Regions from separate parts of the Priestia sp. JSM ZJ58 genome, predicted to be linked through region 1. Evidence: riboswitches for the same ligand, from Rfam matches in the RefSeq annotation. Region 1 holds a riboswitch; the other holds the start of a gene.
The links. A riboswitch is a leader RNA that binds a small molecule or an ion and turns the genes downstream of it on or off. The one in region 1 is predicted to bind cyclic di-GMP.

Region 1 (15,154 bases):
TTAACAGCCTCTTCTGGATTACGCTCCATTAGCGGCACGTGCTTATGAGCTGCAGCGTGATATACCACGTCTGGACTATGTACATTCATTACCGACATCATCCTCTTAGCATCTTGTAAATCGGCAATCTCTGTTGTAAATTCAATGTTTGTCTCTTTAAACATATTTTTCAGTTCCATTTCAATGGAATAAATGCTGTTTTCACCGTGACCAAGTAAAATAAGCTTTTTTGGACTGAATTTTGAGATTTGTCTGGAAATTTCTGACCCAATTGATCCGCCAGCTCCCGTCACTAAAATTACTTTATTCGTAACATAACCGGAGATACTTTCAACATCCATTTCCACAGGGTCTCTTCCCAAAAGGTCTTCTACTTGCACATCTCGAAACTGATTTACTGAAATTTTCCCTGTAACAAGATGCTCAAGCATAGGCAAGGTTTGAGTTCTAGCTTTTGTCTTAGCACATTCCTGAAAGATGATATTTAATTCCTTTTTACTAAGGGAAGGAATGGAAATAATAATATTTTCAATGGCGAATTTTTCAACAGTTTCTTCTATTTTCTCTGCTCCACCTAGGACAGGAATACCTAAGATATCAAGGTGATGCTTTTTTATGTTGTCATCGATAAAACCAATAGGAAGAAGATTGCTTCCATTTTTCTTTAAAAGCTGCCTAGCTACCATAGTACCTGCAGATCCAGCGCCAATGATTAACGTTCTTTTTTTATTGCTTGATTTGTTTATAATAGAATCCCGATACATTCTCCACACGAATCGTGATCCCCCCATTAATAACATATGCAGCAGCCATGTCACGGCTAACAGTCTAAAAAATGTTTCTTTAAAAACCAGTTGCTGAATGATGGCAGCACAGAGAATAGAATAAGAGACAACTTTAAAAATGATGACTAGTTCTCCAATACTTGCATATTCCCAAGATTTTTTATAAAGTTTAAACCTAATCGAGAAAAAATGATGACTCAACAAAAACGCAAGTGAACTTACAATAACAGGAAAAGTAATTACGTAAATACTCGCATCTACAAGAAAGCGGCTCATAAAAATAGCTAACATCACAATACAAGAATCAACTACAATAAATAAAGACAACCTTTGTCGATAAGTCATACACGTTCTCCTTTCTTTAGTTGATAATTTGTTAGTTGTCTACTTCAAGAGCCTTTATCCTTTTTTGAATCGTACTATTCAAAAATTCCCCTATTCCAATCTGCTGCTCTTTAGATGCATCTTGCTTAATGTACCCAACAACTTTTTTAATAGATTTTGGATAATTATCAAAACTCCCCATTGCACTTTACATCTCCTTCACTATAAAAATAATAAAGCCCTTATGTATACGTTTTTTGTAAAATCGTATACATAAAAGCTTTATAAAAATTGAAATGGGCATTTAACCCAGCCTCACACCACACTTTTGACGACTTGCGTCTAAGGTTTCTTTCAACCCACAGCATGATCGAGTGCCTGCATTGATAACGGCAAGTAGGCATCGCCAACCTATTTTGTTAAATGTCTTTTTAAAGAACAATAATGTTCTTTATTGAGAGCTAAGATATAAAAAAATATTTTTATTTTTCATTCATAACTGCGCCTACTATTTTAGCTCCGGCAATATCTAGAACTTTTTTCGCTTCTTTTATTTTCTCCACCTTTGTGTTGCCTCGCTTCAAGATTAATATTACTCCGTCACAGTACGTTGATAATAAACTTGTTTCAGGAGACATTAATACAGAAGGAGAATCAATTAGTACAACATCATAGCAAGCAGACAATTTAGCCAACAAATTTTTCATCTTTTTATTTCCCAATAACTCTCCAAAGTGTTTTGAAAAAGAGCCGCACGTTAATATATCTAAATTCTCTACTCTTGTTTGATGTACAACTTCTTCGAAAGGTTCTTCAGATTCTAGTATATCTATTAATCCCCCATTGTTTGGTATATCGAAAATATCTTGAATTGCTGGATCTCTTAAATTCGCATCAATTAATAGGATTTTCTCTTTTTTTTGGGCCATGGAAACAGCGAGATTAGCTGCCGTAGTTGATTTTCCTTCTCCCGTTTCAGGAGAAGTAATAAGAAAAAGCTTGCACGTTTTTTCCTTTGTTAAAAAATGAACGTTTGCTCTAATTGCACGAAATTGATCTGAAATAATAGAATTAGGATGAGAGTGGGTAAAGAGGATTGGTGTTTTCACTTTAGATTTTTTACTTACTGCCAATGGTCTCACTCCTTAATTCTACGTCTGTTTTAGCAGATAATTTTAATTTTTGTTTATTCATGCTCGAAATTGTTCCTATTACCGGTACACCTAATAATTGTTCCACTTCACTGTCTTTTTTTACTCTTCCATCTAAAGAATCTAGCAAGAAAGTAAGCCCAAGTCCTATTATAATACCTGCAATCAAAGCGAGCATGATGGTGCGATTTTGATTTCCATCAATAGGAGAAGAGTTCTTTGCTGGAGATAATAATTGGACTCCTTTAATACCTAGAATATTCCCTACTTCTTCTTTAAATACTTCAGCTGTTGAATTGGCGATTTTAACAGCAGTTGTGGGATCCGTACTTGTTGCAGAAAGACTAATGATTTGTGATCCATCAAGGCTTGCCGCCTGGACTTGACCTGCTGTGGCTTCTGCAGGCTGCTCTAAATTCAACTGTTTTGTTACCTTTCCCATCACGATCGGATCTTTAACCATTACTAGAAGCGTACTCATTTTCTGGGTATCTACATCTACAACCACTCTGGTCGAAGCTTGATAATATACTGTAGTATTATTCTGATGACTATAAAAAAAGCCAGCCAGTGTAGTAAAGATAGTAACGATAATGATAAGCCAAATACGTTTTTTAATGACTTCATAGTATTCTTTTAAATTAATGTCTTTACCCTTTTGTTGGTGGAGAAAATTCTTTTCTTGCAGTGTACTCATTAGAACCACCTTTGCTTCAATTATTTTTTAATGTTCTTGATATCAAAAACTAAAATTCTTTATAACGAACAAAAAACCACTTTTACTTAACTCCTTATTTTCGTATGCGCTCCAAACTCTAGTTATTAGCTTCTACCTCATTTTAATTCTTTATAAAGAACAAGTCAATATTAATTTAAACTACAAAGTCTAAATATGTACCCATAGTCCTTTTGAATTTCTGATATAAAATATAAATCTTTATTGTTTTTTATAAAGAACAAATTCTATTGAGTTAATAACTAAGTAAACTCATAAAATAATACCGTTAAAGAAGTTGAATTATCACTTATCTCACCTTCTTTATAAGTTCCGAGTTCAGATAAGTGACTAGAAGTATTAATTATAAATATGAATAGCTTTATAGTAGGTAGTTATGCATTTCAGATGTTTGATTTAGAAAGTCTCTTTCTTTTAATATTTTATAGCTCTTTAAATACTTTTCTATAAATACAATAAAGAAGTGAAGTTTATACAGCTACCATCCATCCTTTAAAATATTGCCTAAGTGTCCACTCTAATAAATTATACTTCATCCTTAGTTGTAAAACTTAACCACATTTTTATTCTAATTATTATAAAACCGACAAATTATGACACATTCAGGTATTTTCTTGCAGTAAAATGTTCGTAATACAAATGATTCAGAAAAGAGCAAACTGTTTGAAAGAGCACGACGCAAAGCTGCGGGTCTAAAGTCATGGCAAAAAATATAAAAGACTATGATAGCCGGGTTACCTGATAGAGAAAAGTTGGAGGTAGAATAATGCTGAATCGTACTAACGTTATGGAAGAAAATAAAAAGGTAGAGAAGCTAGATAAAGAATGGGTTGAGCTTATGGATACTGCTTATAAAATGGGGATCTGTATTGAAGAAGTAAGAAGATTTATCGCTTATAATAAACCTCGCTAAAAGGAAAAAAGAGGACACAAGGGATTTAATTCACATAGGGATTAGATTCTTTTTTTTGAGCTGAGAACTATTAAAAGAGTGAATTTGTTTGTAGACGCTATACTTTAAGGGTTGTTTACTGCCATCAAAATAAAAGGAAAAATTTGTAACATACAGTTAGAATAGGAAGGGAAAAAGATGATTTTAAAAGCCGCTGCCTCTTAAAACGTTGAACTAAGCGAAGGAATTATTTTAATTTTACTTGACAATAACTTTTTTAGTAACAATCAAGAACATTTAAGACCTTTAGGGGCAGCTACAATTAATCAGTTTCTACTGCCCTTTAAACCAAATGCTCTTGAATTCATTGATTTGAACGCTGCCACTTTTGGAATTCAAGAAACTGTTTGAATTGCTCTTTGCTTATACCAGATTCAGCCGCTTCTTTTGCTAAATCTAACCATTCATTATCTATAGAGGTTGAGCTATCACTCTCGGAAGAATCATGAATTAACTTATCTACACTGACATGTAAAGAAGCTGCAATCTTATTTAGAAATTGAATAGAGGGGTTTAACTGAATATCTCTTTCGACAGAGGAAATATAAGACTTAGCTACTCCAGCACGGTTAGCAAGCTCAGTTAATGATATTCCTTGTTTCTTTCGAAGTTCCCGGATACGTTGACCAATTGTCATATTTATCACCCTTAATAAATGCTTATAAGGATAATTGTACCACAGTTCTATACTAAATCCTATAACAAATTAAAATCGCTGGGCTATGAAAAACTGCTTATATGGATTGAAATAACCTTATTATGTATTCAAAATAAGATGTCATGTTTTGTACAGCCAAGCCGTTCAATCGATTGTAATTATATGGTGATTTTTTTACGCGTTATAAGTTTTATAAAAAATGATTATTCACTTCCTGTGCTAAAATGATAAAAAGGAATTTAGTTAAGCTATCTTCCCTGTATCAGATTCTTCTTTACTTCACAAAAGGTTCTTATTTATTATATTCTTTCTTATTGAATTGGTTTGGATTAGAGATAAATTCTTTAACTTCTTGTATGCTAACCCCTTGATTTTGCGCTTCTAGCATTAAATGAACCCATTCCAAATCAACAGTACTTTTATCATTTGCGCTCATCATTCCAGTCCCCTTCATTTTAAATTTGATAACGCTTTCTAAAAAAATGACCAAATAAAAAATACCTATTTTTCCCTGTTTTTTTACAGTATAATGGACATTGCAAGAGTATTAGACATTTTTTATTACTAAAAGCACCAATTTTTTTGAAATTTTTGTCTATTCCTATCATAATGATTTTACCGTTACACAAACGCTACAGTTAGATACTAGGAGGATTGCTTTTATGCCTTTTCTGCATACGGCGACAGAAAAAATTTACTATGAAATTCATTCGCCCGTGTTCACTGACAAGACAGAAACCGTTGTTATGGTTCATTCTTGTGTCACTGATCATACGCTTTTTGATTCTATTACTGCGGAATTAACCCAACATTACCGTGTTATTCAATACGATTTGAGAGAGACAGGACAGAGCACCTCTGCTACAGGGGAGTTATCGTTTGAGGCTCATATTGAAGATCTTTTCCTCTTATTACATACGTTAAATATAAAGAAGTGCTACTTAGTTGGAGTGGGATTTGGAGGACAAATCGCTGTTAAATTTGCTGCACGCTATGAATTTCTTGTTGAAGGACTGATACTATTGTCTCTTCCTTTTTATTCAGATAGCACCATTCAAAAGATTAAGAGATGTTACAACGAAGAAAGCAAAAATCAAATACCCGTAGAAAAAATTTTCGAATTAGGCAGACTAGAAAGTATTGAACATGCAAATATACAACAGCTGATTGAAAGACTTAAAAAAATGGATCCTAATGTATATTTCCACTTCGTTAAACTTTCTATTACAGCCAATCTATTTCAAGAGCTGAGCAGCATTTCACTTCCTGTACTCACTTTATCTGGCCAAAATGATTTGTTGTTTTCATCTCAGTATCTGATTTCAAAAACGATGTTTTTAAAAAACTACAGTCATATGACCATACCTAACGCACATTCTTTGTTTCTAGTAAAAGAAAAAACAGCTTTATTCAGAGAAATTGTCGTAGATTTTATTAAAAGTAATACATACCAGCTCCCTTCTTTAAAGAATGATTCTATGAAAATACTAAAAAACTGGGAAAGTGATACGGCTATAGACATACAAAAAGACTTCCATGCCCACACACCCTCTCTTAAAGTAGATTTCTTGTACTCTTTTTCCGTCTATGTAAATGGTCAGCTTATTACAGAAGGCTGGAATAAGCGCTTTGCTCAAGAAATTTTACTATATCTTATTTTTCACCATTCTATCAGCAGAGAACAGCTATGCGAAGCGCTGTGGCCCGAAATGCCTTTAAGCAACGCCAAAAAGAATTTACGCGTCTACTTGTCTCATTTAAAAAAATTATTGAACGCAGAAAATTCAGAGCCGGTTTTACTTGTTAACAGGCAGCTCATTTCTTTAAATGCAGATGTGTCAAGCGATGGATTAGATTTACTAACTGACCTTCAGTGGATAACCGAACAGTCTGACCCGGCGCTGAAATTCAAGGAAGCTGAACAGCGACTGCATCAATTAGTTCCTCATTATTTAACAACGATTTATGACGATTGGTTCCTTGATATCCGAGTGAAAATAGAGATTATTCTTCTTGATCTATTAATATGGATGAAAGAATGGCTTTGTGAAAATGGAAAAGTTTCAAAAGCCGTATTTTTACTTATTAAATTTATTGATTTAGTAGAAGAAAAGGAATTCATTTATGATGAAATTGTCGATTGCTATATCAAGCTCGATAACAATGAAAAATCAGAGTACTGGCTGGATCAAAAAATGCGGTATTTAGTTGAATAAAAAGGATGTGAATACATGAATTCGTACTGTGAGATGGTGTTTAATCAGATACACGTCAACATCCATTCTCTAACCGCAATCATTGATGAGGTTACAGAAGAAGAGCTTGCCTATCGTCCCCTCCCTCACAAGCGGTCTATTCAAGAACTGCTGCAGCATTTATGTCTCATTTGTAGTGCAGACTATTATATTTCCTTAGGCTACTCTGCAGATAAAATGAATGACTTTTATCTGCAGCATCCAGCTTATACAAACCTTGAACTCAAAACAGCTTTAATAGATGGTTTTAACCAGCTAAAAGCAGACTACTCTTCTTTTGACGAACAAAAGCTATTTTCACTGCAGACATCCTATTGGGGATGTACGTATACGCACTTTGAATGGCTGCTTGAAATTCAGTCTCATTTATATCATCACCGTGCAGAATTGTATACGCTTCTAACCTGTTACCGCAGAAACCAATTGGATGTCGTGCTTTTTGAGTGATATAATTTTCACTTTCAATATTTCCTTAGCTTTTTAGAGGCCTAAAGGAAGCTTCTTTTAGTTATTTACCATTTTCCATCCATTATGAAATATAATTTGTATATAGAAAGCATTAAAAGAAAAAGAGGTTGGCTTATGAAAGAAACAATTGTTGCAGCTTTAAAGAAAATTGAAGAAGATTACGACGTGAAGATATTATACGCTTGTGAATCTGGAAGTAGAGCATGGGACTTTCCATCTAAAGATAGTGATTATGATGTTAGATTTATTTATATTCATAAGAAAAATAAGTATTTAAGCATTGATCCAATCGGTGTAGGTAAAAAGCGAGATGTAATAGAGCTACCTATTAATGACCTGTTAGATGTTAGCGGCTGGGACTTAACCAAGACATTAAAACTTTTTAGAAAATCAAACCCACCTTTACTAGAATGGATGCAATCAAACATTGTATATTACAAGGCGTATTCAACATTTGATAAAATGAAAGAACTACATTCTAACATCTTTACTCCTACTTCTTGTATATACCACTATTTAAATATGGCTAGAAATAACTTTAGAGAGTATTTGCAAGGTGATGAAGTAAAAATCAAAAAATATTTTTACGTTTTAAGACCTGTGTTAGCTGCTAAGTGGATTGAACAATATAACGAATTTCCTCCGCTAGAATTCCCTATTCTCTTAGAGAAACTGTTACCAGAAGGAGAATTAAAAAAAGAAGTTAGCAAGCTGTTAAAGCGGAAAATTAGTGGTGATGAGTTAGATTTAGAACCACGCATTAATGTTATTAATGAATTTTTAAACTTAGAAATTCACCGTTTAGACAAATACGTCCGAACTTTATCTGTAGAATTAGATGACCCTACATATGAATTAGATCAATTGTTTAGAGATACTTTAGACGAAGTTTGGAACTAAGTATAAAACAAAAAGGCTTATCCCTAATGCAATTAGCAGCGGATAAGCCTTTTATTTATATCTATTAAAGCGGTATATTATTATTCGTATTTTTTGTTTCATTCAAATAGTTCTCCACATATATTTGTTCTGCATCTGTAGCATTTTTAATTCCATTCTCTGGACTAAATTCAATGTTTCTCCTTATTGCTACACGATCTGCAATGTAACCCATTGCTAACAAAAACACTATACATCCGCCTGCCCACAACCACATTGTCATCTTAATACCCCCTTTTTCTTCTTTAGTTCACCTAGCGTTGCGTAATACAGCATATATCCTCCGCAGGATAAAAGCCCTCCAACAAGTAAAATCGCAATTTTTTTAATAACTATCCCCTCCACATTCTTTTAAACAAAACAGAACTAACAGATAATTTGACTTCATATTAAACGTTTTTCCGCAAAAAGGAATTTAAATTAACATTCCCTATACTTACTATACGTTTTAGTACGAAGAAAAGTTTCAGAAAATTACATTAATAATTTTTAAGTTAATTTTCAACAAATCTGATTATAATTTTTTATGTTTCATCCTACTAGTTCTGATTCAAAATAATAAATTTGCAATTTTTGTAGTAAACTGACTTGTTTTTCTAAAGTGGAAATTAACCATTTTCTTCATAAAAATAGTACTATTTTCAAGAGGAATCTTTTATTTCTCCTGAGAATAGTACTACACTATATTAGATAACCTTTATTTTTGTTTTAATTGTATAATATGTATCTGCTAAGAATCCTACTGCAAGTCCGCTAATCATACCGTACGGTAATACACCTGATACATTTTGATAAAAAGTGCCGATTAACATTGCAGCTAGGATGCCGAAAAGTACGCCTATCACAATATGCGAACCAAACTTCACCTGTTTTGCGGTATACATTCTTCCTCCTCCTCACTTTTTTTCCATTATATCACAACAGCATCGTTTATTTAATGATAACTGAGCGAGGAATGCGAATGTAATAAAACTGTAACCTTATATAACTATTTTAGTACTACTCTTTTGGCGAATAAAATGTCATATGAGGCTTTTCTTCTTGGTAATACGCTAAACGGTCTTGGAGCGTACCGGTATGAAATTCAAATTTATGCCCATCTGGATCCGTAAAATAAATAGATTTTTTGTCTCTCTCGTCACGATTTCTTCCAGGTAAGATATTTACATTATGCTGTTTTAACAGCTCTTTTGCCTCGTCAAAGCTTTTAATGGAAATAGAAAATGCTAAATGAGTATACGAATACTGAATTTCTGATCTAGGAATATTTTTTTCTTCGTTTAACGCCAGCCACAATCCATTTAGACTAAAGTAAGCGGTGGACTTTCCTTTTACTAAAAGTTCCGCTCCTAGCACTTTCTGATAAAATGTGATAGATTGTTCTAAATTTGACACAGAAAAGCACATATGATTAATTCCTTGAATCATCTTTACCCCTCGCTTTCTAGAAAAAAAGTATTACATAACTTTCCTTTTAGCATCTATTTTACTGAAAAAACATACTTTTTGCCATGTAAAGAGCTACTCCCCAAATCATACATGCAGAAGCCTTATTGACCCAAATCATTATTTTCCCATTTGAATCCATTTTTCCTACTGCTTTTCCTGCAAAAGCTAAGGATAAAAACCATATCCACGAAACGGATATCGTCACCAGCGTAAAAACCCATTTTTCTTTTCCGCTGTATAGTAGAGAATTTGTTCCGATTACGCCCATAATATCCATCAGCGCGTGGGGATTTAGCAGAGATACAGAAGCAGCAAATAAAATTTGTGCTTTTAGCGTCATCCCTTCCTTTAATGACGTTTTTGAAGGTTCACTCTTCCACGTCACAAAGCCCATATACGCTAAAAAAAGAATACCTATTCCAAAAATAAGCGTTTGAAAAAATGAAAAAGCAGCGGCTACCGCTGAAACTCCCAGCACTGCTACTAGAATTAAAATCGTATCACAAACAGAAGCCGTCACCACTACGGGAAGCGCCTGTTTGATCGTTCGTTGATTTGCTCCTTGGTTAAAAACAAACACATTTTGTACTCCTAAAGGTAAAATCAAACCGAATGCTAACAACAAAGCGTGTATAACCACTGTAAACATGTTACTCTCTCCTTTCTCTTTCATCTTACAATTGACATCCCCTGTTGTCTCCATCCAAGTTTTGATTTATAATACCAACCAAATTACAAAAAGGTGGTCTCACATGAATTGGACTCCAAATCCGGCTGATAAAAAGCCAATGCACAAACAAATCCAAGAGTATATGACAGAAAAAATCACAAATGGAGAATGGCCTATTGGAACTAAAATTCCTTCGCAGCGCCATTTGGCTGCTGCCTTTTCTGTAAATAGAAGCACGGTGGTGACGGCAACCGAAAACTTAATTGCGGAAGGACTTCTCAGTGGAAACAAAGGCGGTGGCACTAAGGTCATTAACAATACGTGGAGCTTACTAGCATCAGCCTCTCAGATGAACTGGAATTCGTATGTAGAAGCAGGAATATACCAACCAAATTCTCCAACTATCCGCCGTATTAATGAAGCTGAATTTCAAAGGGGCATTATTCGTTTAGGAACTGGAGAGTTAGCACCTGACCTGCTCCCTTCTGATCAGCTTTCCGAGCTGTTTAGCGGAATGAAACATAGAAGCGTACACTTGGGGTACGAGCACCCAAAAGGTAACGGTGAACTGCGACAAGAATTAGCGAAGCATGTAAAAAAACGAGGCATTGAAACGTCTCCTTCATCTATTTTAATTGTATCTGGTTCACTTCAAGCGCTTCAATTAATTTCAATCGGCCTGCTGCCTCCAGGTGCCAATATTTTAGCTGAAAAGCCATCTTATCTTTATTCTCTGCCATTGTTTCAGTCCGCACAAATGAAAATAACGGGCGTTTCATTAGATAAAGAAGGAATTCAATTATCTTCATTAAAAGACCAGCATGAAAAAGAAAAAGGCGCAGTCTTATATACGATACCCAACTTTCATAACCCGACCAATGTGACGATGAGCGAACAAAGGCGTCAAGAGCTACTTCATCGGTGTGAAATGATGCATTTGCCTATTATTGAAGATGATGCTTACGGAGAGCTTTGGTTTCATTCACCCCCTCCGCTTTCATTAAAAGCTCGAGATAAAAACGGAATGGTTCTTTATTTAGGAACGCTCTCTAAAACATTCAGTCCGGGATTTCGAATTGGATGGATTGTAGGGCCTGAACATGTAATTGAGCGATTGGCCGACCTTAAAATGCAAGTTGACTACGGAGCCAGTTCCTTATCTCAATGGGCAGCTGCTGAAGCTCTAAAAACCGGAATTTATGACAAGCACGTTGCCAGCGTACGCTATAAATTAAAAGAAAAATCTCAGCAAACACAGGCTATTTTAGAGAAGCATTTAAAAAGTCTTGCTACGTGGAATACTCCGATCGGAGGTTTTTATTTTTGGCTTACGCTGCATAAGCCTATTTCGATGCGGAAATTATTTAAGCACTGTCTCCACGAAGGAGTTCTTTTAAATCCAGGCGCATTGTATGACCATGAAACGTCACAGCATATCAGAATATCCTTTTCTTATGCAACTCTTGCAGAATTTGAATACGGCATCAAAATAGTCGCAAAAAGCCTTAAGAATCTTTACAAGTGATTCTTAAGGCTTTCTTGTGTTAGCGGCAGCTTTATCAAAAAAGTGAGCTTATTATGCTGACGCTCTGCTCGTATCTCCCCTTGATGCAGCTGAATGATTTGTTTTGCAATAGCCAGCCCTAAACCTGAACCATTCGCGTCCGTTCTTGATTCATCACCTCGATAAAATCGATCAAATAACTTTTCTACCTCAATTTTTTCACTGATGTTAATGCTGTTCCTAAAGGAAATTACCAACGAATCCTCATCAATTTCCTGATTCACCTCTAATACGGAAGGCTTTTTGCTGTACTTCTTGGCATTTTCGAGCAAGTTTTGAAAGACTCTTACCATTTTTTCTACATCAATAAATGCATGCCATTCACAAGCAAAGTTAGTCTGAACATCAATGCCCTCTCTTTTTAAGATCGGCTCGTACTCTCCTATTACCTGCTGAAGCAAACGTTTCATATCAACCTCATTTCGCTGAAGCTGAAAATCCGGACTCGTTAATTTTGTATAGTCAAACAACTCGTCTATTAAATCCGTTAAATAATTTGCTTTTGAATCAACAATATATAAATAGCTATCTAATGTTTCATCGTCCATATTTTCTCTTTTTTTGATTAAATCGAGGTATCCCACAATGGACGTTAAGGGCGTACGCAAATCGTGAGACACGCTGGATATTAGCTCATTTTTTGCTTGTTCGATTTCTCGTTCCCGATCAAACTTTGTACGAAGCTGTGCAGACATTTTGTTAATATTTTGACTTAGCTCAGCCAGTTCATCTTTTCCTCGCACATGGATGGTTGCGCCTAAATCTCCATTTGATATTTTTTGAACCTGTTCGGAAATTTCTTTCAGGTAACGAATATGGGAACGAATAAGTACTAAAAAAACAAAAATAAAGACCACAACCGCCATAGAAATAAGCCCAAACGCCAATAGGTTATATGCAGAAACATTCATTTTCTCTTCTTGTATATACCTGCTTAAAACAAGCCTAGCAATTAAAATAAAAGTTAAATTGGTGACCAAAAAGCTTATAATCACAGCGAAAAGAAGCTTTACACTTAATTTTCTCATATCCTGTATCCTACGCCCCATATGGTTTTAATATAAATAGGCTTTTTCGGATCATCCTCAATTTTTTCACGGATTTTTGTGATATGGACCATTACAGTATTATCGGATTTAAACGCGTCTTCTTGCCACACGGCTTCATATATTTTCCCCATACTCATTACCGTTCCCTTATGGCGTGCAAGCAGCTCTAAAATATCAAACTCTTTTGGTGTTAAACGAATCTCTTGACCGCGCACAAAGACAAGGCGAGTACTGCGGTTAATTTCCAAATCGCCAATTTGAATAACGTCACGCTCAGCGCGTTCATTGTATTTTTTATAGCGTCTAATTTGTGATTTCACTCGTGCGATGAGTTCGAGTGGGTTAAATGGTTTTGTTAAGTAATCATCTGCTCCTGCTGTTAGACCAGAAATTTTGTCCATATCTTCTGACTTAGCCGAAAGCATAATAATAGGCATATTTTTTTCTTCACGTATTTTAAAAGCAGCGTCGATTCCATTCATCTGCGGCATCATAATATCTAATATAATTAAATCTACTTCTTGTTCCTCTAAAAGCGCTAAGCCAGATACAGCATTAGAAACTTTCAGCGCTTCAAATCCTTCATTTTCTAAGTAAATAGCAATTAAATTACGAATTTGCTCATCGTCATCTATAATTAAAATTCTGTCTTTCATTTACAAACTCCTTATATCTCATTCTTTTCGCATGTAAAAATGTATGCGGGAGGAACGTTTCTCCACTCTTTTTCAACTTTAATGTGCGGGAAAAACGAGCGGATTAGCTGTTTTTTTAAATTCGTATACTGAAACGTAATAAATTTCCCTTCATCGGCTAATACGCTGCGCGTGTTTTGCAAGATACAGTCCGACACTTCAGACGTTAAAGAAGCAAAAGGAAGACCTGATAGTACGTAATCCACTTTTGGAATATCATACTGTATCAAGTACTTTTGAACATGTTCAGCGGATCCGTGTATCACATACACATTTTTTTCATCTCTTACTTGTTCCTTTACTTTTTCGTAAAAATGCCGATTGTATTCGATAAGAAGCAAAGTTGTCTGAGCGCTTCGTCTTCTTATTAATTCACGGGTGAAAACTCCGGTTCCTGGCCCGTACTCTACTATACAGGCTGCATGTTCAAAATCAATCCCTTTTACCATTTTTTTTGCTAAGTGCGTAGAGCTTGGCAAAAGTGCTCCTACCGTTCGCGGCTGGTGAAAATATTGATACATAAAAGCTAAGTTCATTTTCTATTCCTTCTTTCTACTCTTTCTTTCTAGAATAGAAAAAAAAACTAAAGAAACGTTAAGTAAATTTCTTAAGAATTCTTAAGAAAATAAAAAGGAGGATGTGACAAACGTATTTTAGTTGAAGAAAGATCCGAACGATGAATTGAGATTCTTTATTGAGAATCAAGTTCGTTCGGATTTTTTATGGTTATGGTGAACGTAGGTTTCAGGTATGTAGCAGCTTCTAGCCGGTGATTGGAGGGCAAGACGGAGTCTCCTGCGGGAAAAGCGGAACAGATGAGACCCCGCAGGAGCGCAAGCGACGAGGAGGCTCATCGGCCGCCCGCGGAAAGCGCAGTCTTGCACGGAAATCAACTGCGGTGTAACAAGCGTCATACTAGATTATTAATGCCACTTTTTCGCCTTTAAATTGAATTGAGGCAGTTATGTCTCAATCTCTTTTGAAAGAGTATTCAGCGCAAATAACATCCGCTATTTAAATCAAAGGTAGCTCCTGTATAATGTTTTGCTTGAGGACTCAGCAAAAAAAGAACCGTATCTGCCACGTCTTGAGGCGTAACAAAGCTTGGAACCAGCTGATGAGCGATGTATTCATTTTTGCGCCACTCTGGAATATTTTTCATCATATTGGTATTTACCATTGTAGGTGCTACGGCATTCACCCGGATATAAGGAGAAAAATTCATTGCACAGCTCTTGGTTAATCCTAATATCGCTGCTTTAGACATTCCATATATAGCATCGGAGCTTCCTTCCATTCCCGATACGGACGATATATTAATAATCGCTCCTTCTGTTTCCTTTTCCATTAATAATTCGCCAAAATATTTGGAAAAATAAATACATCCTTTAATATTAATGTCCATCACAAAATCTATTTCGCTTTCTTCATAATCCAATAAATTTTTTCCTAAATACAC
Region 2 (15,154 bases), 1.1 Mb from region 1:
AGACATATAGCGGTTATCGACAAAGAACTGACCAAACATCGTGATTACTTCATGCAGTGACAAACCTGACACAAGGCCCGTCACGATGCCTGCAACAGTCACAACAAGCAGTGTATTTAAACGAAATAAAAATCCCACTGCCACTAGCAAAACCCCAATTAATTTCAACATAAAAAATCCCCCTCCAGTATGTATAGACCGTGCTGCAAATTCACCTCCTTTGTTTTCCTAGAAAAACAAAGATGTTTCGAGTATAAACAATTCTGAAAATTAAAACAAGATGCTTAAGGCATAAAATAGTTTTATTGGTGAAACAAAATTATAGAAGGAAGATTTATATAATGTCCATGGACTCAGAAGTAAAAGAAAGAATTCTGCTAGGGAGTTTAGGTAGTAATTTTTTTAGTTGATCCGTTGAAAACACCTCTCCTAAAATACCAAAAATGGTGTATAATGCTAAAAGGTATGAATATAGAATTATATAGATTTTAATAAAACAAATCTATATGACTATATTTTAAACAATTTATTGAAGGGGGAAGGAGTATTTGAATTGTTCAAATTGCGGCCATTTTAATGAGGGCGGAAAGTTTTGCGTGAAGTGCGGTCATAAATTGCAAGAAGAGGTAGCTGTAAGCCAGGCAGCAGCAGCATCTGAATATCAGCCTCAGTCACAAACTGCGTATGCGCCTCAACAGCCTAATCAGCGTGTCCGTCAGGCGAAAAAAGTGTCAAAATCATTTTTTAGTTATTTTGCAGAAGGAATTAAAAATCCAACAGCTACAGCACAAGCAGCAGGGGAAAGCCAATTCGTTAATGCTCTTATCACCCTCATTCTTTATGCTCTTAGTATACCCATTATGCTGTATGTAGGCTGGAAGCTATTGTTGATTCAATTTGTTCGAAGCATGTTCAAGCTTCCTATTATCAGTGAAGAGCTGGCTCCATCTGACATGGAGGATTTTAATACAGGCGCTGATTTAATAAAAGCCACAGATATCAACAGCATCATTCACTTCAATTTTACCGATTTTGTCTTTAAACAAGGGATTTTCATTTTTATTGGACTCGCGATTATTATTGGGGCAACATATGTTGCAGCAAAGTTTGGAAAGGTAGACGTTTCTTTTAAAGGATTTTTCTCACGCTTTGGCACGTTTATGATTATTCCAACAGCGCTTCTTCTAATTGGACTTATGCTTGCATTTCTTCACGTTGAATACTTCTCTTATTTTATGAATTTTGGTTTACTGAGTATTTTCCTTGTGGTTCCATTTACGATTGCTAGCTTTAAGCAAAGCGGAACAAATGGGCTTGATCGTATCTATAGCACTCTTATTGTATATGTAGTCATTACGATTGTACTGACGTTCATTGCGAATGGTTTAGGAGAAGAAGCCAAAACCATTATTACAAGAATGGGAAACAGCAGTGAATTAAATGATCTGTTTTAAGTCTGCAGAAAGCATCGTTTACAGCGATGCTTTTTCATAACACTATAAAAGGAGTGTAGAAATTGGGATATTGTAAAGAGTGTGGACATCAGTTAACCAATGAGCATCAATTTTGTCCAGAGTGTGGACATCCCGTCGAAAGAAAAGAGACTTCTAGCCAAGGAGCAAAATCACAGCGTTATGTAGAACCTGCACCTTCAGTAGAGGAAGGGAAAGAATCGGTAAAACCTTCAAATAAAAAAATAAAGGTTATAGCCATTTCAGTTATAGCAGCAGCTGCTATACTTGGCGGCGCTTATTACGGAATAGATAAAACAATGATGTCGCCTAAAGCTGTGTCAGAAAAATTTATTGCTTCAGTAAAGGGCAATGATGTTGATAAAGTAAAAAAATATGTAAATGATGGTCAAATTCAACTAGAAGCCAACGATGAGCAAACAAAATCATTTATTACATATTTGCACGAAAATCCGGATGTAATGAAATCAATCTCTGAAGGGTTAGCGGCAGATAGCAGAGCGCTTGAAGCAGGGGTTCCAAGCGAAGATCACTCTTCATACGCTAAGCTAGAACAAGACGGAAAGAAGTGGGGAATCTTTGATCATTACACGGTACAAATAAACCCTGTATATGCAAAAGCTCAGTCTACAGAAGATGCGACAGTAGTATATATTGACGGTCAAAAAGCTGGAACGGTAAGCAGTGACTCTTCTAAAAAGATTGGTCCATTTTTACCTGGTACACATACTTTAAAAGGTGAAGTGCAAAATGATTACGGAAAAGTTGAAAACGAACAAGAGATTGAAGCCACCAACGGAGAAGATGTAAACGTTGAGTTTGATTGGTCAGATCATGCAGTATACATCTCTTCAGATTATGATGACGCGACGCTGTTCGTTAATGGTAAAGACACAAAAACAAAAATTAGCGATATTGATTATTTAGGGCCACTCCCGATGGACGGTTCAGTAAAACTATATGCAAAACGCGGAGAAAAGAAAACGGAAGAAGTATCAATTAAAAAAGGCATAGAAGATGTTGCGCTTAATTTTGATGAAAAAAATACGACAGCAGCTACGGCAAAAGCATCGGCTCCTTTTAAGAATCAAGAGACGACGGACAAAGGTTTGGAAGTCAATTCTGGAGTATCTACTAGTGAAGTTTCTAGTTTTATCGAACAATATATGTACGCTACAATTTCCTCAATTAACAGTGGAGACTTTTCTGTTGCAGCGCCTTATATCGATACTAACGGACCAAAATACAAGGAACAAAAAGATTATACAGCTTACCTAATCAAAAAAGGAATAACAGAAGATTTATTAAGCTTTAATGTAAATAGAGTAACAAAACTAGATGACTCTATGTATAAAGTATATACAACAGAAGAGTATGATATTTCGTATGGAGACGGATCTGTTAAATACAAAAAATTCAACAGTATTCATAAAGTAAAAGAATTATCTGATGGAAGTTTGGGAGTTTACCAGCTTATTAGTTCAACGGAAGTAAAATAAAAGCTGATAAATAGACCCTGAAATAGCAAAAAAGGCAGTAAGGAAAAATAATAAAAAAAGACGTCTTCTATGAGGAGACGTCTTTTTTATGTATCAAACCCAATACCTGGGATACTGCCGATCTTGAAATAAATTGTTATACACGGTAGAAATCAATACGACCACACATGCACAAATCATAATAATACCTAAATATCCCCAGCCTGCTTGAGTGTTAATGGCGACAATCGCGCTAGCCGCAGCAGGAGGATGAACGGTTTTAGTAAGAATCATTAAAATAAGAACAAAAGCCAGCACAATCGCAATCGTAATAAGACTTCGATGAAATAAACTCCAAATAATAAGTGCAGAAACCGTTGCTAGTAAGTGCCCTCCAAGCACGTGACGAGGCTGTGATAAAGGCCCTTTATGAGCTCCGAAAACAAGCACGCAGGTTGCGCCAATCGGAGCGAGCGCCATTGGATAACCAAGCGCTAGTGCAATCGCGCTGCTAATGATAATCGCAATTAAGCCTCCGATCGAAGAAACGACTGCATCTCTATAATTGATTTTCGGTTCTTCTTTTAGTTCTCCTTTCATCTTTTTAGCATAAGAGCTTAAGTAAGACAGAAAGGGACTTTTTGTTTGAGAGAAACTTTTTTCAATCTGCATTTCTTCTTTCCTTTCTCCTTTGTAAGTAAAAGTTGTTTGTCAAGTTGTATGTCAGAACATCTGCTATATTAAGTTAGTTTATAAGAAAACAAGGATTACTGGAAGAGGAAAAACGTCTTTTTTTAGTGGAAATTCTTTTTACGAACCAAAAAAGGCGTAATGGAGGGGAAAAGGGTCTCCGTGTGCAGTAAGTACAGGAGAGATGTATAATAAACTTAGAGGTGACTAAATTATGTATCTAGTAGACTACCATCATCACACGAACAATTCATTCGACTCACAGGCAGTCATGAAAGAAGTTTGCGAACAAGCTGTGAAAAACGGCATAAACGAAATTTGTTTTACCGAGCACTTTTCATTAAATCCATTAGCACCAACGTACGGTCATATGGATTTTGATAAATATGAACGAGAACTAGCAGAATGCAGAGATCAATTTCAAGGCCAGCTAGTAATTAAAAAAGGAATTGAAATTTGTGAACCGCATTATTTAAAAGAGAAGTATCAAGAAACGGTGAAGCAAGAGAACTTTGATTTTATATTAGGGTCGGTGCATAACATTAATAACATCAAGCTTCGTAAACATTTGGAGCTGAACGATAAAGAAGCAATTTACCGCGCTTATTTTAATGAAATGTATAAGCTAGTAAGCGAAGCCGACATTGACGTATTGGCTCATTTAGATTTAATGAAGCGCTATGCGTTTGAGCAATATGGTATTTACGACTTTCATCAATTTAAAGATGTTCTTGCGGAGATTTTGAAAACAGCCATTGATCGTAATATTGGAATTGAAATTAACACTTCAGGTATAAGAGGGAAGCTGGGCGAAGCATTGCCGGCACTTGAAGTTGTTGGGCTGTACCGCGATTTAGGCGGAGAAATCTTAACGATTGGATCTGATTCACACTTTGCTGAAACGGTAGGAGCTCATATGAAAGAAGCGGTTGAAATGGCGAAACAGTGCGGATTTACGGAGATTTATACGTTTGACCAGCGTCAGCCAAAAGGAATTCGTATTTAATAAAATGGTGTTTCACATCTGCTTCAAGCGTTTTTTATACACGTGTTTCTATGAGGAAATGGTAGAAGAATAATGAGCATAAAATACAAAAAGCACGCTCTGATCTGAGCGTGCTTTTTGTATTCAATTCTGCTTAAACTCTTTTAAAAACGTTCGGACTTCTTCTATGGTCAGCCCCATTGCGCGAGCTGTTTGCATAAGACTTATCCATTCCTGATCGATCGACAGTACATTCTCTTCTTTCATTACGATTCATCCACCCTTTGCCAGGGAACTCAGCCGTCATAGCCAAAATAGGCCTTAGACCCGAAGCTTTGCGTCACTATTTTTCAATAATTTTGCCTTTGTCTGGATAATTTGTAATAGTTACCATATATAACCTATGTTCATTATATAGTATGTTTGTCATGAATGCTGTCGAAATAGGTCGATTGTCATAAAAAAATCAAATAATTAGTCAACTAATGTATTCATTTTTTTTCTGAATTTTAAATAGGAATGAAATTCAGTAAATTCCTCTTTGGTCATTCCATCGTTAATTGCTTCTTCTATTAAATAAAGCCACTCGTTGCTTAGAGATAGTTTTGAAGAAAATGCAAAATCTCTGCTTCCTGCTTCAATTAATTCATCGATTGTTGTATTAAGAGAAAAAGCTATTTTTTCTAGCATGTGAATAGACGGGTTATTGTTTAGGCCTTTCTCTAAATGAGATAAATATGACTTTGAGATACGGGCTTTTTCAGCTAAGCGTGTAATAGAATATCCGTTTTTTAATCGTAAAGTTTTAATTTTGGTTCCTATCACGTTAAGTTCATCCTTTTCTTATATCCTTTTTGTTCATTATAACGCATATTAGTTTATTTTTATGTATTTAATTATAAAAAAGGTTCTTTATAACGAATGACTTCTTGTTTTTAGAAGCTTTTTTAGTTCGAAAGTCTCTAGTGAAGTTCATAGTTGGTTCATAGAAATCCTTCACAATAAAGATAGAAACCTACAAGACAGGAGAGATAACCATGATCTGGAAAACTGAGTGGACAAAATGGAGCCATCACAGCGCGCTCCAAGTGACTTGCACAAACAAGTGACTAACGTGACCAAAAGTAAATGAGAAGAGTCCTTTTACAAACAGCAAAACATGACGCTTTATGATGGGCTAATAGAGCTTTATGAAACCTATGGCTATTACAACGAGTCTCTGACTTCGTTCACTTTAAAAGGAAAAGACGGAGCGGAACAAATTAGCCGTATTGTGAACGTATTCCATGAGCATCCTCCTGCAGAAATAGCGGATGCGACAGTTGAAAAAATAGAAGACTATCAAACTGGAATAAGAACCAACTTACTGACCGCTCAGCAAGAAAGAATGAACTGGCCTTCGGCAAATGCACTCAAATTTTGGCTGCAAGGAGGCTCTTGGTTTGCGATTCTCCTCTCAGGCACAGAGGCAAAAGTGAAGTTTTATTTTGGAGTGAATCAAGAGACGGAAAGTGAAAGTAAAAAGAGATTAAAAGAAGTAGAAACAAACGTCATCAATATGATCGAAAGCCTTGTGTACTAATGGAGAAAAAACGTGCTGATTGCTTCAGCGCGTTTTTTATTTCGATAAAAATTCAAAAATGTACTATGGATAGAACAAGCCTCATGACCGATAGATATAACGAAGTGCAAGGGAAAGAAAATCAGTGAAAAGGGGATATGGTATGGGGGTCTTGCGCAATTTAAGTATTTATCGAAAGCTATTAATCATGGTTATCATTTCGACGATTTCACTAATTACAGTAGCAGTCATCAGCTATTTCTACACGCAGCAAATTGCTGACAGCTCGGAGTCTATGTACAATGACCGCCTGCAGCCAATCAGGCAGTTAGGGCAAATTCGTACGAATAACCGAGCAATTGATGCGAATACGCTTGAAATGATTTTATCAAAAGGTGAAAACTATCAGCGTAAGCGTCTCGATGAAATTCAAGAAAAAGAAGCTGAAAATAAAGAGCTCATGGCACAGTATAAAAAAACATTTTTGCTAGATAGTGAAAAAGAAAAATTAGCTGTATACGAAGAGAATATTGGCAACTTAACACAAGCAAGAAGTGAAGCTATACAGCTTGCTCAAGATGAAAAAGGAGATGAAGCCTATAACGTTTTTTCTAAACAAATCGTCCCCCTGCGTACAACCATAAACAACACGCTAGATGATCTTCAAACGATAAACAATGACGAAGCAAAAAGCATTTACCAAAAAAATAAGCAAAGCGCAAAATCAGCGGTTACTACTCTTTTACTCGTCAGCGCGTTGGTCATCCTACTTACAATAGGGATTGGACTTCTGATTGCACGCATGATTACAAAGCCTTTAAACGATATTAAAAACCTTATGGAAACAGCAAAAGACGGGGATTTTCAAGTGAAAGGCACCTACGAATCCAACGATGAAATTGGCTCCCTTACCGCTTCATTTAATAAAATGATTGGCGGATTAAAAGAAATGATTATGTCCGTTGGAAACATTTCATCAACGGTTGCAGCTTCTTCAGAAGAACTAAGCGCCAGCGCAGAACAAAACAACAGTGCGATTGAACATATTTCAGGCATCACTGAAAAACTAGCCTCAGGATCCAACCATCAAGTGAATCAAATTCAAGAAAGCTCCACCATTATTCACCGCATTACGAACCAAACATCAGAAGTTGTTGAAAATGTCGAGCAAATCACTAAGCGAGCACTCGACACGGCTGCGATTTCAAATAGCGGAACAGCGACCGTTGAAACAGCAGCCAAACAAATGAAATCAATCAACGAAAATGTCACCGAACTCTCATCTGTTTTTCAAGGTCTTAGCGAACACTCAGCTAAAATTAGTCAAATTAACGATGTCATCACAACCATTGCTGATCAAACAAATCTGCTTGCTTTAAATGCAGCTATTGAAGCAGCAAGAGCAGGAGATCACGGAAAAGGCTTTGCCGTTGTGGCAAGTGAAGTACGTAAACTAGCAGAAGGTTCATCCAACTCAGCGAATCAAATTAAAAATCTAGTTGCACTCATTCAAAGCGAAACAGCTCGAACGCTTCAATTTATGACGGTCACCACCAAAGAAGTAAAAGAAGGCCTAGCAGTAGTGGAACAAGCGGGTACGTCATTTCTGCAAATTAACGAAGCTGTGCAGCACGTAGTGAATCAAATTCAGCAGATCGGAAGTGCTATTCATAATCTAGCCAAAGGTACGCTTGAAGTCCAGCAGGCGATTCACGAAGTTAACGGCATCGCTGAAGAAGCGGCAGCCGGTGCGCAAAACGTATCAGCTACAACTGAAGAACAGCTTGCTTCCATGGAGGAAATTGCTTCATCGGCAATGGACTTAGCAAATATGTCGGAGGAACTGCAAGAATTGATTGCAAGATTTAAAATATGAGAAAAAGCATGGAGCCAGCGCTCCATGTTTTTTGTATGAAGTAGGCTTATTTAAGCTACAAAGTACTCTCTACCATAGTTCTGTGCTCTTTCTTCAACAGTGAAGTTGCAAAGAATTGATATACCCGTTATCAAAAGAAGGTGATAAGATTTAACTAACAAGAAAACGTTTACAAAAATAAAAACAAGTACACGTTACAATCCATGATTTATAAAAAAGGGGTTTGTAGAAATGGAGATGTTAACAACACGACAAAAGAAGTTATTACAGTTAATTATTAGCGAAGAAGAGTACAAAACGATTGATTTCTATTCTCAGAAAATGAAAGTTTCAGAGCGAACGGTGCATAATGATTTAAAGCTAGTTTCTGGCTATTTATCAAAAGGAAGCGCCACTCTTCATAAAAAACCTGGAGTAGGAATTAAAATCAAGGCCAAACCAGATTATAAGCTCATGCTGTTAAATGATTTAGATCTAAAGAAAGAAGAAATTGATCCTCTATCAACTAAAATAAGAAAGATGAAAATTATACTGCAGCTGTTATATGCAAATCAGTCGACTTCTCTTCAAAAGTTATCAGAAGAATTTATGGTAAGTAAAACATCGATTGTAAAAGACTTAGAGAAAGTAAAAGAATGGTTAAAGTCCTACGGCTTACTTTTAGTAAAAAACCACGAAGGCACAAGGGTAAAAGGAAATGAAGAAAGTACCCGAAGAGCAATTGCTGGTATTACAAATGAACTTTTAAATTTAAATTATCAGCAGGATTACGATATTCAATCCAGCAGCAGGCTGGATGCCGCGACTTTCTCAGGACTATCCAACTTGTTTGAAGACCTTGAAGTCACACAGGTAGAACACATCATTGAGCGTGCAGAGAAAAAGCTTCAGTATCGCATCAGTCATACGTATTTTCTGAATTTAGTTACACACATTTTAATTTTAATTAAGCGTGTTCGCTCTCATCAGCGTATAGCAGCTGTTAATGAGCCAGAGTTGCATCATCAAACGGATTACGTTTTGAAAATGTATACCATTGCTAAAGAGGTAAGTGAAGAAATATCTGAATGTTTCGATATCAGTATCCCGGAAAATGAAATCCACTATATAAAGCAGTATTTATTATGTTCCGGTATGGAAAAAGATATTTCACCAAGTAATGTTGAACTATTTGTAAACCACGCGGATAGTTCGTTAAAAGAGTTAGTAGACGAGATGGTTCAAACTTCGACCAAGGTAATGAATCTGAATCTGCAAGGTGACAAAGAGCTGTACACAGGTCTGCTCATGCATATTAAACCGATGGTTAACCGCTTGAAATATCAAATTAACATCAAAAACCCGCTTCTAGAAGAAATCAAACATCAGTATTCCGCAACATTTGGCATGACGTGGCTTGTTTGTTCCATCATCGAAAGAAAATTGAATGTAAAAGTAAATGAAGATGAAATTGGATATGTAACGCTTCATTTTCAAGCAGCAATCGAAAGATGCGTAGGGCTAAAAAGAGCAATTGTCGTCTGCCCCGGAGGTATTGGCACATCTCAGCTAATCGCAAATCGAATCAAGCGGCTTATTCCTCAGCTGGAAATAGCAGAAGTTATCTCTTTAGGCAGGCTATCTCACTTTGATTTAAGCAACATTGATTTTATTATTTCAACCGTTCCTTTACATATTGAAGTGAAGCCGGTTATTACAATTTCTTCGCTCGTAAGTGAAGTGGACATTAAAAATATTAATAACTTTTTTTGGGAAGATACATTTTCGAAAAAAGAAGCAAGTATAACATGTGCCAATTTATTTAAAATGCTAGATCCGCAGTTGATTTTTCCTCAGGTGAATTTTACAGATAAAGAACAGCTAATTGATTATTTATGTCACCAGCTTCAAAGCAAAGGATACGTGAAGGAAGGTTTTAAGCAATCAGTTGTTCAACGTGAAAACATAGCTTCTACTTCACTAGGAAATTCAGTAGCGATCCCTCACGGAGAAGATCAGTACGTAGAGCGTTCTAAAATTATTATTGCCACGTGCTCAAATGCGTTGGACTGGGAAGAAGGAGAAGTGAAAATTATCTTTCTGCTTGCATTAAAATTTGGTGAACAAATTGTTGTCAAAGATATACTTACAGATCTGTACAGTATCTTTGATTCTGAGAACACCCTTACTAGATTAACAGAATGTACAACGGCAGAAGAAGTGATGGAGCTGTTGGGAGAGGGGATGTAATGGTTATTAGTGAAAGCTTAGTAGCACTTGACTTAAAATCCAAAGATAAATTAGACATTATTAAAGAGCTAGGGCATTTAGCTTATTCGTCTGGGAAAATCAAATCAATCGATAAGTATATTGATAGCGTCTTAAAAAGAGAGGAAGAGTTCTCTACGGCTATCGGATATTCTATCGCCATCCCGCACGGAAAGTCCGATCAAGTAGTCGAGCCATTCATTGTATTTGGAAGAGTAAGCGAGCAAGTTGAATGGGATGAAGACGATGATAAAGAAGTGAAATTGATTTTCTTAATAGGCGTTCCTTTAGCTCAAAGCGGGGATGTTCATTTGAAAATTTTAGCTAATATTAGCCGGGAGCTTATGGACGAAGAATTTCGAGAAGAGTTAATTCACGCTCCTGGTGTAAGAGAAGTATGTTCAACACTTAAAGCAATAGCTCTATAAAATTTGAGGAGGAATAAACATGAATATTGTAGGAATTACGGCTTGTCCGACAGGAATTGCACACACATATATGGCTCAATCTGCTTTAGAAAAGGCTGGAAAGAAATTAGGACACAAGGTGATGATTGAAACGCAAGGAGCAATGGGCATTGAAAATGAACTAAAGAAAAAACAGATTAACTCAGCGGATGTTGTTATTTTAGCTGTAGGCTGCGCCATTGAAAGAGAAGAAAGATTTACCGGCAAAAAAATATTAAAAGTAGGAGTAGCAGAAGCCATTTCCAATCCTCAGAAAGTGTTGGAACAAGCAGAAAAGCTTATGACGCAAGAAGTATAAATGGAAGCGGGAGAGTGGTGCTATGAAAGAGTTTTTTAAAATCCTAAAAAATCATTTAATGACGGGTGTTTCCTACATGATTCCAGCGGTTGTAGTGGGCGGCATTTGCATAGCAGCTGCGTTAGCTACAGGAACACCTGGGGAAAATGGAATGGAAGTCACCAACCCTTTAATGAATAACATCTTAAGTATTGGTACAGCTGGATTTACGATGATGGTTCCGGTTTTAGCAGGCTATATCGCTTACTCCATTGCGGGTAAGCCTGGCCTTGTGCCGGGAATGATTGTTGGGTACATCGCTAACACACCGATTGGTGACAGTGAAGTAAAAGCAGGATTTCTCGGAGCGATTGTTTTAGGATTTTTAGCCGGCTGTTTTGTTCAGTGGGTAAAAACCTGGAGAGTGCCGACTATGCTTCGGCCAATCATGCCTATTTTTATCATTCCGATTACTAGTTCACTCGTAATTGGTTTAGGATACATCTATTTATTAGCCAAGCCGATTGGGTATTTTATGACAGCTATGACGGAAACATTAAAACAAATGAATGGATCAAGTTTGATTTTATTAGCGGTTATCTTAGGATGCATGATTGCATTTGATATGGGAGGCCCTATTAATAAAGTAGCCTGCATGTTTGCCTTTGGAATGATGGCAGAAGGCGTGTATACGATTATGGGGATTATAGCAATAGCGATTTGTACTCCTCCTCTTGGTTTAGGACTGGCTACCTTATTAAGCAAGAAAAAATACAACGATCAAGAAAGACAAGCGGGAAAAGCAGCTCTTGCCATGGGGATGATAGGGATTACAGAAGGAGCCATTCCGTTTGCCGCAGCCGATCCTTTTCGAGTGCTGCCTTCAATCATGGTAGGGTCTGCCACAGGAGCCGTCATTGGCGCTCTTGCCAAAGTAACAGATCATGCTCCTCATGGAGGGCCAATTGTTTTATTGGTTGTCGATCATAAGCTTTGGTATATAGGAGCTATTTTAGCAGGAACAGTCGTGACAGCCGTCATGGTCAATGCTTTAAAGAAAGATGTAACAAAAGAAGTGCCTGAAGAAGAACCAATGGATCAACAAAGCATCAGCGTCTAAAAGTCAATAGCAATCCCTCGAATGAACAATATGTGTATACATATTGTTCGTTCCATTTTAAAGGGGTGTTAACCATAAAAGGAGGAAGTATCATGCAAAAAGTAAACATTAATGAAGTGGTAAAAGTAATGCTCAATATGCAAGACAAAGGAGAGGCGGTTACGCTTCTAGGAATTGGACCCATGTCTAAAACGTTATTAAAAGCTTGTTTTGAATTAGGAAAAGAAAAAGATTTTCCGCTGTTATTTATTGCTAGCCGCAATCAAGTAGATGCAGCAGAACTAGGCGGAGGCTACGTTTGTAACTGGAATCAAAGAACGTTCACTCAAACGATTGCTGAAACAGCGGCTGAAACAGAGTTTAACGGATTGTATTACACGTGCCGAGATCACGGCGGCCCGTGGCAGCGAGACAATGAAAGAAATGATCATCTAGAAGAAGAACTGGCGATGCAGTTAGGTAAGCAGTCATACTTAGAGGATTTGAATAACGGGTTTGATCTGCTTCATATTGATCCAACAAAAGATCCTTATGAAATGGGAAAAGTGGTTCCAATGGAAAGTGTGCTGAGTCGTACAATTGAATTAATTCAGTACTGTGAAAGTGAACGAAAACGCTTAGGGTTAGCTGAAATTGGTTATGAAGTAGGAACAGAAGAGACAAACGGGGGGTTAACTTCAAGAGAAACTTATGAAACGTTTATTCAAACGTTAAACAGCGAGCTGGAGAAACGACAATTGCCTACTCCAACCTTTATCGTAGGTCAAACAGGAACGCTTGTAAAAATGACAGAAAATGTAGGAACCTTTAATTCTAAAAATGCCCAAGAGCTAGCAAGCATCGCCAAACAGTATGGAGTAGGTCTAAAAGAACATAACGGAGATTATATTGATGATCATATTTTGCTGCAGCACTTGCCGCTTGGCATCACCGCCACAAACGTTGCTCCGCAGTTCGGAACGGAAGAAACGCGTGCGTACATCGAATTAGCAAAAGTAGAAGATCAGCTTGCTCGAGATGGACTCATTGAACATCAATCAAATGTTGAATACGTCTTAACGCTTCAAGCTATTAAAAGTGAAAGATGGAGAAAGTGGATGGTAGGTGATCAGCGCGAGCTGCAAATCGGAGATATCCTCCAGCAAAAAGAGCTCACTGATAAAATTTTAGATATTGCCGGTCACTATGCATTTAACCATGAAGAAGTAAAAGCAGAAATTCAAACGTTATTTCATAATTTACGACAGTGCAATATTGACGGAGAACGTTTTGTTATTAATCGGATCAAACGTTCTTTAAATCAGTATGTAGAGTGTTTTAACCTGGAAGGGAGCACAACAAAGATTATGAAAGAAATTGGTGTTGAAGTATAAGAAAATAGAAAGCTGAAGGAACTTTCTACTTTTCTATCAGGCTGTTGAGAAGATTTGTTCTCAACAGCCTTTTTTGGCGTAAAAGAACTCAATGATAATCGTTATACTCAGTCCCGAAGAAATATTTTTAAACAAACTTAGCTAAAAAGATTAAAAAATGTCGAAAGTCTGCCGATATAACGAAGGAAAACAGAAAAATAGACAAGGAGACAAGTAGACAGAATGAAAAAGATTTTACCCATTGTATTCATGTTAAGTTTACTGATTACGGTTAGCTATAGTGCTGCAAGTAAGCCTGTACAGGCAGCTGAAACAGAGCCGACGGTATCCGTGAAATTAAAAAATTATTTAGGCAATCAATCCAGTATTAAAATTAAGCCCTCGCAGTCCTATACGATTGCAGACAGCGAAGTAACGCTTCAAGCTAATACAGAGTACGAAGTAAAAGTAGCGGGGAGCAAAGTCAAACTACTGCATAACCAAGAAGCTCTTGGTGAATTCGATAGCTTCACTGCTAAACCATCTACATACGAAGCCTTCCTTTCTATTAATAACAGAAACTACTTAGGGAGCGTACAGTTTACCAACGAAAGCAGCAAATATGTCAGACCCATCAATACAATTCCAATGGAAGATTATTTAAAAGGCGTTGTTCCAAAAGAAGTATATACGTCTTGGCATGCTGATGCGTTAAAATCTCAGGCCGTTGCTGCGAGAACATACGCATTAAGCTATGCAAGTAAAATCATTGATGATACAACAAGCTTTCAGGTATACGGAGGATATGAATGGTACAACAGTACCAGCAGCGCAGTTGATGAAACGTTTGGAAAAGTATTAAAGTACAACGGGGCGTTAATTAATTCTGTGTTTTCTTCAAGCAACGGCGGAATCATTGAATCTGATTATAATGCATGGGGAAAAGCTTCTCATCCTTACTTCCAAGTGAAAACTGATCCGTATGATCCTCAAACAAAATGGTCATTAACAGTTCAAAAACAGCAAATTGACCTATCTACAAAAGATTTGAAAAACCCAAATTCATGGTGGAGTCAAACAAAAGAAGCGGATGAAAAAATTGCAGGAAAAATTAAAGCACAAATGCAAACAGCGACTCAATTTAAAGGAAAAGACATTAAAATTGTAGGCATTTCTAAAATTAGCCTTTATCAGCCAACGTCAGGTCAGCGTATGAGCAAAGGAGATATCAGCGTAACCTACGTAATGAAAGGCGAAGTAGATCAAGACAACAAGCTTGCGGTTAAAACATGGAGTCGAACTGGAGATAAAGCAGATAACATTCGATTTATGCTTGATGGCATCCGCTTTAAAAGTTTGATGGTGACTAATCAAAAGGCAGATACCCAAATCATTACTATTGAAGGAAAAGGAAACGGGCATGGAGTCGGTTTAAGTCAATTCGGAGCAAATTCCATGGCTGCTCAAGGAAAATCATATACGGATATACTAAACTTTTACTATCCAGGCGTAAGCCTAGTCTCTCATTACGAGGACAAATACCCTAAAATTACTATTCCAAATCCAGCTCAAGTAGATCTAATCAAGGCTGGCGATAGTAAACTATCAGGAACAGCTGAACCTAATTCA

Region 2: it holds a riboswitch for cyclic di-GMP, as region 1 does, so the genes downstream of both, ACH6EI_RS19000 (anti-repressor SinI family protein) here and ACH6EI_RS13700 (anti-repressor SinI family protein) in region 1, are expected to answer to the same signal.

What each region holds. Positions count from the first base shown of each region.
Region 1 is NZ_JBISEM010000001.1:2,593,029-2,608,182, forward strand. It holds gene ACH6EI_RS13680 (polysaccharide biosynthesis protein) at 1-1,130, opposite strand, end outside; gene ACH6EI_RS13685 (hypothetical protein) at 1,162-1,311, opposite strand; gene ACH6EI_RS13690 (CpsD/CapB family tyrosine-protein kinase) at 1,592-2,242, opposite strand; gene ACH6EI_RS13695 (YveK family protein) at 2,229-2,957, opposite strand; cyclic di-GMP riboswitch class I at 3,640-3,738, shown strand; gene ACH6EI_RS13700 (anti-repressor SinI family protein) at 3,763-3,909, shown strand; gene ACH6EI_RS13705 (helix-turn-helix domain-containing protein) at 4,253-4,585, opposite strand; gene ACH6EI_RS13710 (anti-repressor SinI family protein) at 4,899-5,042, opposite strand; gene ACH6EI_RS13715 (alpha/beta hydrolase) at 5,269-6,822, shown strand; gene ACH6EI_RS13720 (DinB family protein) at 6,838-7,308, shown strand; gene ACH6EI_RS13725 (nucleotidyltransferase domain-containing protein) at 7,444-8,229, shown strand; gene ACH6EI_RS13730 (hypothetical protein) at 8,294-8,491, opposite strand; gene ACH6EI_RS13735 (hypothetical protein) at 8,955-9,152, opposite strand; gene fosB (metallothiol transferase FosB) at 9,268-9,696, opposite strand; gene ACH6EI_RS13745 (LysE/ArgO family amino acid transporter) at 9,755-10,366, opposite strand; gene ACH6EI_RS13750 (aminotransferase-like domain-containing protein) at 10,470-11,912, shown strand; gene ACH6EI_RS13755 (HAMP domain-containing sensor histidine kinase) at 11,903-12,979, opposite strand; gene ACH6EI_RS13760 (response regulator transcription factor) at 12,976-13,656, opposite strand; gene ACH6EI_RS13765 (class I SAM-dependent methyltransferase) at 13,668-14,231, opposite strand; gene ACH6EI_RS13770 (hypothetical protein) at 14,465-14,599, shown strand; gene ACH6EI_RS13775 (SDR family NAD(P)-dependent oxidoreductase) at 14,687-15,154, opposite strand, start outside.
Region 2 is NZ_JBISEM010000001.1:3,651,099-3,666,252, reverse strand. It holds gene ACH6EI_RS19025 (DUF969 domain-containing protein) at 1-171, opposite strand, end outside; gene ACH6EI_RS19020 (zinc ribbon domain-containing protein) at 549-1,454, shown strand; gene ACH6EI_RS19015 (zinc ribbon domain-containing protein) at 1,517-2,971, shown strand; gene ACH6EI_RS19010 (HPP family protein) at 3,065-3,622, opposite strand; gene ACH6EI_RS19005 (histidinol-phosphatase HisJ family protein) at 3,855-4,646, shown strand; gene ACH6EI_RS19000 (anti-repressor SinI family protein) at 4,770-4,892, opposite strand; cyclic di-GMP riboswitch class I at 4,913-4,999, opposite strand; gene ACH6EI_RS18995 (XRE family transcriptional regulator) at 5,100-5,450, opposite strand; gene ACH6EI_RS18990 (hypothetical protein) at 5,785-6,207, shown strand; gene ACH6EI_RS18985 (methyl-accepting chemotaxis protein) at 6,350-8,062, shown strand; gene ACH6EI_RS18980 (BglG family transcription antiterminator) at 8,294-10,291, shown strand; gene ACH6EI_RS18975 (PTS sugar transporter subunit IIA) at 10,291-10,737, shown strand; gene ACH6EI_RS18970 (PTS fructose transporter subunit IIB) at 10,757-11,074, shown strand; gene ACH6EI_RS18965 (PTS fructose transporter subunit IIC) at 11,097-12,173, shown strand; gene ACH6EI_RS18960 (class II D-tagatose-bisphosphate aldolase non-catalytic subunit) at 12,266-13,546, shown strand; gene ACH6EI_RS18955 (SpoIID/LytB domain-containing protein) at 13,769-15,154, shown strand, end outside.